Regions from separate parts of the Bacillus pretiosus genome, predicted to be linked through region 1. Evidence: a T-box and tRNA genes for the amino acid it is inferred to sense, from the RefSeq annotation. Region 1 holds a T-box; the other holds one or more tRNA genes.
The links. A T-box is a leader RNA that pairs with one kind of tRNA and senses whether it is charged. The one in region 1 lies ahead of ileS2 (isoleucine--tRNA ligase), so its partner is inferred to be a tRNA-Ile.

Region 1 (7,154 bases):
AGCAACCATTAATAGTCCAGATGTATCTTTATCAATACGATGCACAATACCAGGACGCATTACACCGTTAATACCTGACAGGTCTGTACAATGGTGCATAAGTCCGTTTACAAGCGTACCGCTTGTATGCCCTGGAGCTGGATGTACAACCATACCACGTGGCTTATTTACAACGAGTACATCTGCATCTTCATAATAAATTTCTAAGCCCATATCTTCTGCTTGGATATCTAACTCTTCTGGATCAGGAATCGTTACTGTAATTTCATCGTTTTCTTTAACTTTATAATTCACTTTTACCGATTTTCCATTAACTGTAACGACATCATCTTTAATCCATTGTTGTACTTGTGAACGTGACCATTCACTGTTTATTTCTGCAACGAATTTATCAATTCGCTCACTTTTTTGTTCTTCTGCAACTGTTACTTGTACTACTTCACTCATTCAATTACTCCTTCGTTTTCTTGCCTTCTAATAATGTTTGAATAATAATTAATACAACACCAATACATAATGCTGAATCAGCTATATTGAATACTGGATAGTTGTACGAGAAAATATACACGTGAATGAAATCCACTACTTCTTGTCTAAATACACGATCAATGAAATTACCAATTGCTCCGCCTAATATTAGACCTAATGAAATCCCTAGAAGTTTGTCTGTTTTCGCATATTTTTGCATATAAATTACGATAAATACTACAAAAACGACTGTAATAATGTAGAAAAACCACATTTTATTTTCTAAAATCCCCCAGGCAGCTCCTCTATTTCGATGTGATGTTATGTATAATACATTATCGATAATCGGAATGCTCGTACCCAATTCCATGTTCTTTACAATTAGCCATTTCGATATTTGATCGATGGCAATGACAAATAACGCTATTACATAATATATCATTTTCATTTCCCCCACAAAGACAGTGTACCTCAAAATTTTAGCATAGCTGCAACCTTTTCACAATGAACCTTTATAGAAGAATAAAATAAATTAAAAAAAGGTAATATAATATCGTTGTGCGCATTCATACATTTACTTTTTCATAGAAAAATTCATGAATGGTACGGGCAGTCGGCATCGTCTTCATTTGTTTTACCGAAATGGCTCTCCCCGTTTCTTCACAAATACCATACATATCTATTTCCATTTTAAATAATGCACGTTCTACATCTTTTAAGTCCTCTTTTATATCATGTAATAGGAGTTTTTTCTTTATCTCTTCCTTAATTTCATATCCAAGCTCTTCGCTAAACTCTGTATCATATTTGTGCATGACCTCTTTAGCTAGCCTCTCTTGTAACTCTTTTCGCATCAATTGCAATTCTTCTTTGATTTCCATATACATTTCATTCACGTGTACATTCCTCCCAGCTGCAATGTACGATTAGTGTGTCCGAAATTTCTATGCTTACCTCACACACATTTTTCCTTCATAGGAAAGAGAGTGAAAGTTATTTTAATATATCATCAACAAAAAAAACTGACTGTACTTACGCACAGTCAGTTTTTTTATTATTTTACATAGTTTTCTTTAACAACTGTTGCACAACGCTCACATAACGTTTCATGTTCAGCGTCTTTACCAATTGTTTCTGAAACTACCCAACAACGTTCACATGTTTCACCAGTTGCTTGAGCAACAACAACCGCTGTATGCTCATACTTCGGCGCATCTGCTGGCGCTTCTTCCATCATACCACCAAGTTTATACTCAGAAACGATGAATAATTGCTTTAAGTCTTCGCTAATAGACTCTAACATAGTTTTCATTTCTACAGTCGGATATAGCGTAATACTTGCATTTAATGACTTACCGATTACTTTCTCATTACGAGCTACTTCTAACGCTTTTAATACGTCATCACGCAGCGTCATAAATGCATCCCATTTTGTTTTTAATGCTTCCGCACCATCTAATTGTACAGCTTCTGGCATATTAGTTAATTGTACACTTTCTTCTGTTACACCCGGAATGTATGGCCATACTTCATCAGCTGTATGCGGTAAGATTGGTGTTACAAGTTTCGTCAATGCAACAAGAACATCATATAATACAGTTTGAATTGCACGACGATCTTCATGGTTTGCACCTTCAATGTATAAAATGTCTTTTGCAAAGTCTAAGTAGAATGAACTTAAATCAATTGTACAGAAGTTATGAATTGCATGATACACAGCAGCGAAGTCGTATGTTTCATATGCTTCTTTTACTTTTGTAATTAAGTCATTTAATTTCACTAACATGTAACGATCTACTTCACGAAGTTCAGCTACAGCTACTGTATTTTCACTTGGCTTAAAGTCATCTAAGTTTCCTAATAAGAAACGGAATGTGTTACGGATTTTACGATACACTTCTGCTACTTGTTTTAAAATATCATCTGAAATACGTACATCAGATTGATAGTCAACAGAAGATACCCATAAGCGTAAAATATCTCCACCTAATTGATCCATAATTTTCTTCGGTACGACGATGTTTCCAATCGACTTACTCATTTTACGACCTTCACCATCTAATACGAAACCATGGCTTAGTACGCCTTTATATGGAGCTTTACCTGTTACAGCAACTGCTGTTGATAATGAAGAGTTAAACCAACCACGATACTGGTCAGATCCTTCTAAATATAAATCAGCTGGACGTTGTAAGTCTTCGCGCTCTTCTAATACTGCTTGGTGAGAAGAACCTGAATCGAACCATACATCCATGATGTCTGTTTCTTTACGGAATTCACCATTTGGGCTACCTGTATGTGTAAATCCTTCTGGTAATAGATCTTTCGCTTCACGCTCAAACCATACGTTAGAACCGTGCTCACGGAATAAATCTGCTACATGGTTAATTGTTTCATCTGTAATAATTGGATCACCATTCTCTGCATAGAATACAGGGATTGGCACACCCCATGCACGCTGACGAGAAATACACCAGTCACCACGGTCACGAACCATATTATGAAGACGAGTTTCTCCCCATGCTGGTACCCATTTTGTTTCCGCAACAGCTTCTAATAATTCTTTACGGAACGCTTCAATAGATGCAAACCACTGTGCTGTCGCACGGAAAATAATTGGTTTTTTCGTTCTCCAATCATGTGGGTATGAATGCGTAATGAATGTTAGCTTCAGTAACGCGCCTACTTCTTCTAATTTTTCTGTAATTGGCTTGTTAGCTTTATCATAGAATAAGCCTTCAAATCCAGGTGCTTCATTTGTTAATACACCTTTATCATCAACTGGGCAAAGTACTTCTAATCCATACTTTTTACCAACAACGAAGTCATCTTCCCCGTGTCCTGGTGCTGTATGAACACAACCTGTACCTGCATCTGTTGTTACGTGATCTCCTAGCATAACTAATGAATCACGATCGTAGAATGGATGTTTTGCAACTGTATACTCAAGTTCGCTACCTTTTACCGTTTTCACAACTTCAGCATTTTCCCACTCTAACGTTTTTGCAACTGTCTCAAATAGTTCAGAAGCAATAATATATTTTTCAGCATTTACTTTTACAATAGCGTATTCAAGTTCTGGGTGAACAGAAATACCTAAGTTTGCAGGTAACGTCCAAGGTGTTGTTGTCCAGATAATGAATTTCTCATCACCTTCTAATACGTTCTTTCCGTCTTTTACAGGGAATGCTACGTAAATAGATGCTGATTTTTTATCTTGGTATTCAATTTCAGCTTCTGCTAAAGCTGATTCACTCGTTGGAGACCAGTAAACTGGTTTCTGCCCTTTATAGATATAACCTTTTTTCGCCATATCACCGAACACTTTAATTTGTTGCGCTTCATAAGCCGGCTCTAAAGTAATATATGGGTTATCCCAATCTGCACGTACACCTAAACGCTTAAATTGTTCACGTTGACGTTCTACTTGTTCATATGCATACTCTGCACATAACTTACGGAACTCAGCAACTGTCATTTCTTTACGCTTTACACCTTTATTTGTTAAAGCTTGCTCAATTGGTAAACCGTGTGTATCCCAACCCGGTACATATGGTGCGCAGTAACCAGTCATTGATTTATAACGAACAATAAAGTCTTTTAACACTTTATTTAATGCATGTCCCATATGAATGTCACCATTCGCATATGGAGGTCCATCATGCAGTACAAATAAAGGACGACCTTTCGTATGTTCTTGTACCTTTTCATAAATATTCATTTCAGCCCACTGTTCTTGCATTGCAGGCTCACGTTTTGGTAAATTCCCACGCATTGGGAACTCTGTTTTTGGCATTAGTAATGTATTTTTGTACTCCATGCTCAATTCCTCCTTACATGTATAAAAGAAACACTTAAAAAACGGAATAAAAAAGAGACCTTCTCATCCCAAAAAGGGACGAGAAAGTCTCCCGCGGTACCACCCTAGTAGATCCTATACGTATGTATACAATCCTCTTTATATTCTTAACGCGAATATACGCCTACGCTTACTCTATTTGTTCAGCGCGGAACTCCAGGGTGATATTCCCATTATCTCCTTATCCTGAGCTTACACCATCCTCAGTTCGCTATATAAGGTATGAAAAAGGTACTTATCCCTATCTTCGTTTTTCTTAATAAATATGTTGTTTAAAATTATATGTAATAATGAGAAAAACGTCAAGCTTACACTGTTTCTTCTTTTTTCAACAGTTCATCTACTTCGTCTTCTAACTCAATTAGTTTATCCCAATCATCGTTGTTTAACATTTCAAGCTGTGTTTCTAATAACATACGGAAACGAGTGCGGAATACTTTCGCTTGTTTCTTTAGCTCTTCAATATCAAAGGCAACTTTTCTTGATTTTACTAACGCTTCGTTAATAATACGGTCTGCATTCTTTTCAGCTTCACGTACGATTAATTTTGCTTCTTTTTGCGCATTACGTTTTACTTCTTCCGCTGCTTCTTGTGCAACGATGATAGATTTGTTTAACGTATCTTCAATATTAGAGAAATGATCTAACTTCCCTTCTAATTGCGCAACTTTTTCTTCTAGAGCTTTTTTCTCACGAATGACTAATTCATAATCTTTGATAATTTGATCAAGAAACTCATTTACTTGATCTTCATCATAGCCACGGAATCCGCGACCAAATTCTTTGTTATGAATATCTAATGGTGTTAACGGCACAACGCCACCTCCAAGTAGTTATCTAAATTTCCTATTTCAATTATATCTTTTCTTCGACAAAATAGGAGGATTTCCTTCTAAAAAACCAATCATTTTAGTATACCATACAAAATTCTCCATTTGTCGCGCTTTGTTCTACCTTCTACAGAAAACAATTTACTTCGTCCATATCCTCTCACTGAAAAAACATCTCCTGGATAACATTCATAAGAAGTTTGCTCCACTGTTTTCCAATTAACTTTTACTAAACCATTTTTTATGAAAGGTTGTACTTTTTGTCTGGATATATGTAACATTTCAGCTAACATAACATCTAAACGAAGTGAAGAAACCGTTCCAGATTTCTCTCCCCACGTTTCTTGCATCTGTAGAATTTTTTCTCCTTGCACTGGTGATAAGGAGACTTTCACTTTCCCTATAGATTGTAAGTTCATCTCAATATAAGATACAACTTCTTTCGCGACTACAATTTGGGCACGATCTTCTTGAAGCAAAATATCACCACATTTTTCTCTCGTTAGACCAAGAGACATAAATGTACCTAATATTTGCCTATGTTCTAGCGTATAAAACTTGGAAGGATAGTCAATTTCCAATACTTCTACTTGAAATTCCTCTTCATTCACTACTAGATAGTCCGGATAAATGAGTGCTCTCTTACGCTCTGCATGAGGCGTTGCACCATCAAACTGTACAGCAACATCCCCTTGTCCTATTACCATAGTGACAATTTGTTGTTGTCTTGGATCAAGGAAGTCTGTTAACTTCACTTGATGGTACTCCGCTGCTCGCTTCCACTCTAACACCTTATCCACAAAGACCTCTTCATCGGGTCTGAAATGTTCATAGATGCTCATGTATTTAACCTCTTACTATAAGAAATAGTTGAATATACTTATTAAACCATTCGTAGCAAGCTTTAACGTGAAAATCGCAACGAGTGGAGAGATATCAATCATACCAAGCGGCGGAATAAATCTGCGAAATGGTTCTAAATACGGTTCACAAATACGCGCAAGAATTTCTCCAAAAGTTGATTCCTTTGCACCAGGGAACCATGATAGAAGAATGTAAATAATAAGTGCCCACGAGTAGATCTCGATAGCAGTAATTAAAACGTTTAAAACTGTTACCATGGCGTATTACCACCTCTTTATATTTGTGTCTTCTTCTTCACCGAATAACTCTGAAATTGCACCAACAATATCTACATTTTCAGGGGTACACATAAATGTTTTCGGTCCTATTTTTTGAATGTCCCCGCCTATAGCGTATACAGTACCACTTAAAAAGTCAACGATACGTACAGCTTGATCAGTAGACATTCGTTGTAAATTAATCACAACAGCTCGTCTACCTTTTAAATGGTCCGAAATCCCTTGTGCTTCCGAATATGTGCGTGGTTCTAATAAAACAACTTTTGAAGATTGCTTTGCCGTTTCAATGCTCACAACATTTTGTTTCGGTTGCGCTTTTGGAAACGCAACATCTTGTTGTTCTGGCGGATCTTGCTGCTTCTTCATGTCTGTTTGCTCCTTTTCATAACTATATTGAGCTGCTTCTTTTTCTTCCGGTGTATCAAAAAAGAAGTATTTTACTTTTGACCAACTCATAATAAGATTCTCCTTCCTTTTACGCTTTTCCTACTAAAATCGTCCCCAAACGAATATATGTAGCACCTTCTTCAATTGCAATCGTGTAATCATTAGACATTCCCATTGATAATTCTTTACATGGCGCATGTAATAATTCTAGCTCCTGCACCTCTGTTTGTAGCATACACAACTCCTTAAAACAGCGTCTGATTTCTTCCTCTTCTTCTGTAAACGGAGCCATTGTCATTAGTCCCACCACTTCAATCTTATCCAATTCTTGCAAACTTTGAATAAAAGAAACGGTTTCTTCTATTGCCAATCCTTGCTTTGATTCTTCAGATGATGTTTTCACTTGAATAAAACATTTCACTTTCTTATCAGCACGTTTTTGAATTTCTTTTGCAAGTGAAAGACGAT
Region 2 (7,154 bases), 390 kb from region 1:
GTAGCGATTGAACTATTTTTAATGCCAAATAAAATTATTGATGGTGGAATTATTGGTATTTCTCTTATATTAGATTATCTTACTCCTAATATTTGGTGGTTAAGTTTCTCTACTTTAGTCGTTATTCTCAATATCCCATTTATGTATTCAGGTTATAAGCAAATCGGGAAAACGTTCATGTTATCTTCGGCGTTCGGTATTGTAGCTTTAGCGTTTATTGAATCAACGTTACATGCTGTTCCGCCATTTACAACAGAGCCGATTTTAGCAACAGTGTTTGGTGGTCTTATTTTAGGTATTGGTGTAGGGCTCGTTATTCGCCATGGTGGATCAATGGACGGAACAGAAATTATGGGTATTTTATTAACGAAGAAATTACCTTTCTCTGTTGGCGAATTTGTAATGTTTGTGAACTTATTCATTTTTGCATGGGCAGCATTTGTATTTGGTGTTGAACAAGCTATGTATTCTGTTATGACGTACTATATCGCATTCAAAACAATTGATACAGTCATTCAAGGTTTAGATGAAACGAAAGCAGTTTTAATTGTATCAGATCAATATGAGGAAGTATCAAATGCGATTTTGCATCGTCTTGGTCGTGGAACTACAAAGCTTGTAGCGAAAGGCGGTTACACGGATAAAGAAAAAGAAGTTATTTATGCAGTTGTAACGCGTCTGGAAGTGACGAAGTTAAAATCAATTGTGTATGAAATTGATGCGAATGCGTTTGTTACGATTATGAATACACAAGAGACAAATGGTGGTAAGTTTAAATCGGCTATCCACTAGAAAATTTATCCAGTAAAAACCCTCGCCAATCGTTAGGGGATGGCCTCATCTGATTAAGGTTTCATTTTATAGGAATATTTTTCGGAAGCAGAGAATTTTTCTCTGCTTTTTGTTATAATAGTAAGGTTTCTTGAAAAAATTGATATATTTTAGGCAGATTGGTTTACAACTATAATAAGCTGTACTATAATTCAAATAGATATAAATCGGAATCATTCTGAATTAAAATAGGTGAGATGCTATGAATAATATATTAGAAATAGAAGGATTGTCATTTCGATATGAAGATCGAAATGTGTTAGAAGATATTAATTTGCAAGTTCCGAAGGGAGCTTTTTTAGGTTTAGTTGGGCCAAATGGTTCTGGGAAATCTACTTTGCTAAAATGTTTATTAGGCGTTTTAAAGCCAAAACAGGGAAGTATTCGTTTGTTTGGTGTTGACAGTAAGAAGTTTAAAGAATGGAACAAAGTTGGTTATGTGTCGCAAAAGGCAAATAGCTTTAATTCTGGTTTTCCGGCCACTGTTTTTGAAGTTGTATCAATGGGACTCGTTTCGAAAAAAGGGCTGTTTCGCTTTTTCACGAAAAACGATAAGGAAAAGGTAGAAAAAGCGATTGCTGATGTAGGGATGAGTGCGTTTCAAGGGCGCAATATCGGAGAACTTTCTGGTGGACAACAACAGCGTGTATTTATTGCTCGTGCGCTCGTTAGTGATCCTGAATTACTTATTTTGGACGAGCCCACTGTTGGAATCGATGTGAAGAATGTAGAAAGTTTTTATGAGATATTAGAGGATTTAAACAAAAGGTTAGGAATCACATTAATTCTCGTTACTCATGATATGGGAGCTGTTACAGAGAAGGTAACACATGTTGCATGCTTAAACCAACATCTACATTTCCATGGAAATGTAGAGAAGTTCCGAGAGTTAGAAGATGCAGAAATGTCCGTCTTATATGGACATCATGTTCATCGTTTAGAACACGAGCATGAGCATCACGGGAGGATATAATGATACAAGATTTTTTACAATATGACTTTTTACGGAACTCTTTATATGCAGGGATTTTAATAGGACTTGTTGCGCCGCTTATCGGTGTATTTGTTGTCATTCGCCGAATGTCGCTTATTGCGGATGCTTTAAGTCACGTGACATTATCGGGTATTGCTGCAAGTTTACTACTAGAAAAAACAATTTTCACAGGAGGATTTTTAAATCCGTTATATATGGGAATGATTTTTTCTATTGGTGGGGCGTTACTAATTGAAAAATTACGTACTGTATATAAACATTATCAAGAATTAGCAATTCCGATTATTCTTTCAGCAGGAATGGGGATTGGGGTTATTTTTATATCACTTGCAAATGGATTTAACACTGATTTATTTAGTTATTTATTTGGGAGTGTAAGTGCTGTAACAAGTACGGATTTAATAATCATCGGCATTGTAGCAATTGTTGTTATTGTAACGATCACTTTATTATACAAAGAGTTATTTTTACTATCGTTTGATGAGGAATATGCTGTATCAACCGGTTTGAGTGCAAAGTGGATTCACTTTATTTTCATTATATTGGTTGCTCTTGTTATTGCAGTATCAATGCGTGTAGTAGGGGTTCTTCTCGTATCATCATTAATGACGTTACCAGTTGCAGCAAGTATTCGTATTGCGAATGGATTTAAACAAACAATTTTCTTTTCCATTTTATTTGGTGAAATTGCAGTAATTGGTGGAATGTTTGCTTCATATCAACTTGATCTAGCACCAGGTGGTACAATTGTTATGATAGCAGTTCTTATTTTAATTGGTGCGATTTTATGGAAAAAGAAAAAAACTGCATAAAGTAGGGATAGATATGAATCTAACAGAAGCTTTACGCCTAATGAAAGATAAAGGATACAAACATACGGGGAAAAGGGAAGAAATGCTCAGGTTATTTGCAGCTCACAATCGTTATTTAACGGCGAAAGACGTTTTAGAGCATATGAAGGATGATTATCCAGGTCTTAGCTTTGATACGATTTATCGTAACTTAACGGTGTTTGCTGAAATCGGTGTTTTAGAACAAACGGAATTAAATGGTGAAAAACATTTTCGTTTTACATGTTCTATTATGGAACATCATCATCATTTTATTTGTTTAGATTGCGGGGGAACGAAAGAGATTACTTCCTGCCCGATGGATTTTATGAATAAAGATTTTAACGGTTATGAAGTAACCGGTCATAAGTTTGAAATATATGGCCGTTGTCCAAAATGTGCAAAATAAGAACTCGTCGGTTACATAACTGACGAGCTTTTTTACGTAAAAAAGAAGGTTGCCCACAAATATTGTGGCAACCTTCTTTTTATTGTTCTTGTGTTTCTTTTTCTTTTTCTCGTTCAGCAGCCATTTCAGCAGCAATTACATCAATTTCTTTTTTCAGTTCTTCTACCATTATTTCTTCTGGTACTTTACGAACAACTTGCCCTTTACGGAATAATAATCCTTCTCCACGTGCACCGGCAATACCGATATCAGCTTCACGAGCTTCACCAGGACCGTTTACAGCGCAACCAAGTACTGCAACTTTAATTGGTACTTTTAGTGTAGAGATGTATTCTTCCACCTCGTTAGCGATGCTAATTAAATCAATTTCAATACGACCACAAGTTGGACAAGAAATAAGTGTTGCTGCATTAGATGCAAGACCGAATGACTTTAATAGTTCACGCGCAACTTTTACTTCTTCAACTGGGTCAGCACTTAATGAAATGCGTAGTGTATTTCCGATGCCTTTATTTAAGATTGCGCCAAGACCAGCGGCACTTTTTACAGTTCCGGCAAATAATGTTCCGGATTCTGTAATACCTAAATGTAATGGGTAATCAAAAGCACGAGCAGCTTTTTCATATGCTTCAATTGCTAAGTTAACATCAGAGGCTTTCATAGATACGATAATATCGTGGAAATCTAAATCCTCTAAAATTTTAATGTGATGTAGGGCGCTCTCGACCATACCATCTGCAGTTGGGTATCCGTACTTTTCTAAAATGTGACGTTCTAATGAACCTGCGTTTACACCGATACGGATTGGAATACCGCGTTCTTTTGCTGCATTTACAACAGCTTCTACTTTATGGCGACGACCAATGTTACCTGGATTGATACGTACTTTATCAATGCCACCTTCAATTGCTTTTAAAGCAAGACGATAATCAAAATGAATATCAGCAACAAGTGGAATGTTGATTTGTTTTTTAATATCAGCAATAGCATTTGCTGCGCGTTCGTCTGGAACAGCAACACGGACGACTTGACAGCCAGCTTCTTCTAAACGTTTAATTTCAGCAACTGTTGCTTCAACATCATGTGTTTTTGTTGTTGTCATACTTTGTATAATTAATTCATTATTACCGCCAATTGTTAAATTACCGACTTTAACTGGACGTGTTTTTGTACGATGAGTCATTTCATTCACGAATAGATCGCTCTCCTTATAAAAGAAGTTTCTTATTTAGTCCCTCATATCAATGAAAGTATACGTGATACAGGGCTATAGAAACCGAAGTGCTCGGTTTCACTTTTACTATTGTATCAGCGCCTTTATGTAATTGACAAGGATTAAGTGATTGCTCATTGATATAACGGGAATTTATAAGACTTTCCAATTTGTATTTTTGTAGCAGATGTACTTTTGTTTAGTTGTTTAAAGTCATCAATTACCTTTTCAATGGAAGGGATTTTTTTCTTATTGATTTGTTCGGTAATAGAAAGAACTGTCTCACCTGTTTTGACTTCGATTGTTTTATAAGTTACATCTGTTTCTTTTTCTGCTTTGTTCTCTTTCTTTTGTTTTGTATCTGTATTTTCTTGCTTTATCGTTTGGGCAGCGGTTGTTTTTTTATATGAACTTAACATCGGTAAAGTGCCGATTTTTATATCGTAATAAAATATATAACCAAGAACAAGCACGAATAAGAATATACCTAATCTTTTCATATTCTTCACTCCTTTGCTAGGAATATATGCTTGTCCAAAAAAAAAATGCCTATTTAGGCATTTTTTCGTTTTTATTTTTCTTTCGGTTTTGGAACTTCTTTAATCGTTAAGTAAAGAACAATTAAAACAACTGCGATATAAATGAATGTTGAACCAGGTACAACAATTTTGAATAGATCCATAATCATAAAGAAGATTGTTGGAATTGTGTAGCTGTATGCAGTTAACGTCCATACTTGCTTATAAGATAATTTACGTTGACCGCTCATAGCAGAACCTATAAACGCAAGTAAAGTAATTCCTAAGAAAGTAATAAACAATTGGAATAGATATACTAACACGCCGATAACAGCTAGTAAAATTGGATAAATACTATCGAATACAGAAATGAAATCTTGCAAGTCTTTCTTCTCAAGAGATGTCCCTAATAAATCATTATAGGAGTATGTTTGTGTTTGACCATTTCCTATAGAAACTACTTTATCTTTTAAAATAAATAAACCAGTTTTGTTTTGATATGTTTCTATATCTGTTGTATTGGGATCAAATACGAAAAGAGCATCTCCTTCTTCCTTTAGAATAGGTTGTTCAATATCTGCTTTTAGTTCACCGTTTTCGATTTTAAAATCAGGTAAATCTTTTTCAATTGCTTGATTTACCATGGTAACACTATCTTGAATAAAGCTGCCGTAAAAGAATGTTCTTGGAATAGTAGTGATTAGACAAAGTAGCATAATATACAAAATGGTTTTTCCGATTTTTTGAAAACGGAATAACGCCATATCTTTAGGCGAATATACGCTTTTTGCTAATTGGGTAAATATGGACATAGATTCACTTCCTTTATGTATGTATAAAATCATTGTAACGTAGGAATCTAGAGAATCTCAAGATATATTATATTTACATATAGTGGAGATAACTAAATTTCTTTTTATTAATTTTCTTCTTTTATATGAGAAAAATACAATTGACACTTTTCTTTGCCATATGGTAAATTTATCTTACATTTCTTAAAGGATATATCCGATAGGAATTCCTTTATTTGATATGTTGTTACATACATAATTGTGGACCCTTAGCTCAGCTGGTTAGAGCAGACGGCTCATAACCGTCCGGTCGTAGGTTCGAGTCCTACAGGGTCCATATCCATTTCGCATGTTTATTATGTCAGTGGGAAGCTTCCTTGTAGAAGGGAGCTTTTTTTACGGAATATATGAGCATTTTAATTGAAAAGAAGTGGGATTTTTGCTACGTTAATGATAGCAAGACAATGTGATTTATTTGTTTGCACCCTATGGCAATTAGGGTAGAATGAAGTTGTATGTCACTTAAGTGGCAATACATAAACTGGGAGGAATATAACAATGGCAAAACACGAATTACCAAATTTACCTTATGCGTATGATGCTTTAGAGCCTCACTTTGACAAAGAAACAATGAACATCCATCATACAAAACATCATAACACTTACATTACAAACTTAAACGCTGCTTTAGAAGGTCATGCAGAATTAGCTGACAAAAGCGTAGAAGAATTAGTTGCAAACTTAAACGAAGTACCAGAAGCAATCCGTACAGCAGTACGTAACAATGGTGGCGGACATGCTAACCATACATTCTTCTGGACAATCTTATCTCCAAACGGCGGCGGACAACCAGTAGGCGAACTTGCAACTGCAATTGAAGCGAAATTCGGTAGCTTCGATGCATTCAAAGAAGAATTCGCAAAAGCTGGCGCAACTCGTTTCGGTTCTGGTTGGGCTTGGTTAGTAGTAAACAATGGTGAGCTAGAAGTAACAAGCACGCCAAACCAAGATTCTCCTCTAACTGAAGGTAAAACTCCAGTTGTAGGTTTAGATGTTTGGGAACATGCTTACTACCTAAATTACCAAAACCGTCGTCCTGACTACATCGGTGCATTCTGGAACGTTGTAGATTGGAACGCTGCTGAAAAACGTTACCAAGAAGCAAAATAATTGTAATAACGATAGAAAAAGCTAGGAGAATGCTCCTAGCTTTTTTCTATGCTTCCTTTTACATAATTGGGCTTGTCTTTGGAAGACTAGAACATGAAGTAAAGGAGAGTTGTGTATGAAGTGGAAACATATAATTGGTGACGTTGAAGTGAATCGGGATTTAGTGTTGTTGCTCCTTATTGGAGGTTTATACACGCTCGCAATTTCTTTATCGAATACGTTTGTTAACATTTATTTATGGAAACAAACACAAAATTATGTGAATCTTGGCTTGTATAATTTGGCCAGCGTTGTATTACAGCCTCTCACATTTCTTATAGGTGGGAAATTAGCGAAGCGTATTGATCGCTCAATCTTGTTACGAATAGGCGTAGGCACGTTAGCTATTTTTTTTATCG

Region 2: it has a tRNA-Ile gene. The T-box ahead of ileS2 (isoleucine--tRNA ligase) is inferred to sense a tRNA for this amino acid. The anticodon was not compared.

The regions. Positions count from the first base shown of each region.
Region 1 is NZ_CM129593.1:3,759,651-3,766,804, forward strand. It holds gene ACU8YW_RS19100 (RluA family pseudouridine synthase) at 1-447, opposite strand, end outside; gene lspA (lipoprotein signal peptidase LspA) at 452-910, opposite strand; gene ACU8YW_RS19110 (TraR/DksA C4-type zinc finger protein) at 1,035-1,364, opposite strand; gene ileS2 (isoleucine--tRNA ligase) at 1,523-4,288, opposite strand; T-box leader at 4,360-4,584, opposite strand; gene divIVA (septum site-determining protein DivIVA) at 4,636-5,142, opposite strand; gene ACU8YW_RS19125 (YlmH family RNA-binding protein) at 5,232-5,999, opposite strand; gene ACU8YW_RS19130 (YggT family protein) at 6,015-6,278, opposite strand; gene ACU8YW_RS19135 (cell division protein SepF) at 6,285-6,755, opposite strand; gene ACU8YW_RS19140 (YggS family pyridoxal phosphate-dependent enzyme) at 6,775-7,154, opposite strand, start outside.
Region 2 is NZ_CM129593.1:4,149,051-4,156,204, reverse strand. It holds gene ACU8YW_RS21390 (YitT family protein) at 1-792, shown strand, start outside; gene ACU8YW_RS21385 (metal ABC transporter ATP-binding protein) at 1,034-1,804, shown strand; gene ACU8YW_RS21380 (metal ABC transporter permease) at 1,804-2,637, shown strand; gene ACU8YW_RS21375 (Fur family transcriptional regulator) at 2,651-3,064, shown strand; gene ispG (flavodoxin-dependent (E)-4-hydroxy-3-methylbut-2-enyl-diphosphate synthase) at 3,144-4,247, opposite strand; gene yqfZ (protein YqfZ) at 4,412-4,777, opposite strand; gene ACU8YW_RS21360 (DUF1189 domain-containing protein) at 4,849-5,607, opposite strand; tRNA gene ACU8YW_RS21355 (tRNA-Ile) at 5,850-5,923, shown strand; gene sodA (superoxide dismutase [Mn]) at 6,145-6,756, shown strand; gene ACU8YW_RS21345 (MFS transporter) at 6,872-7,154, shown strand, end outside.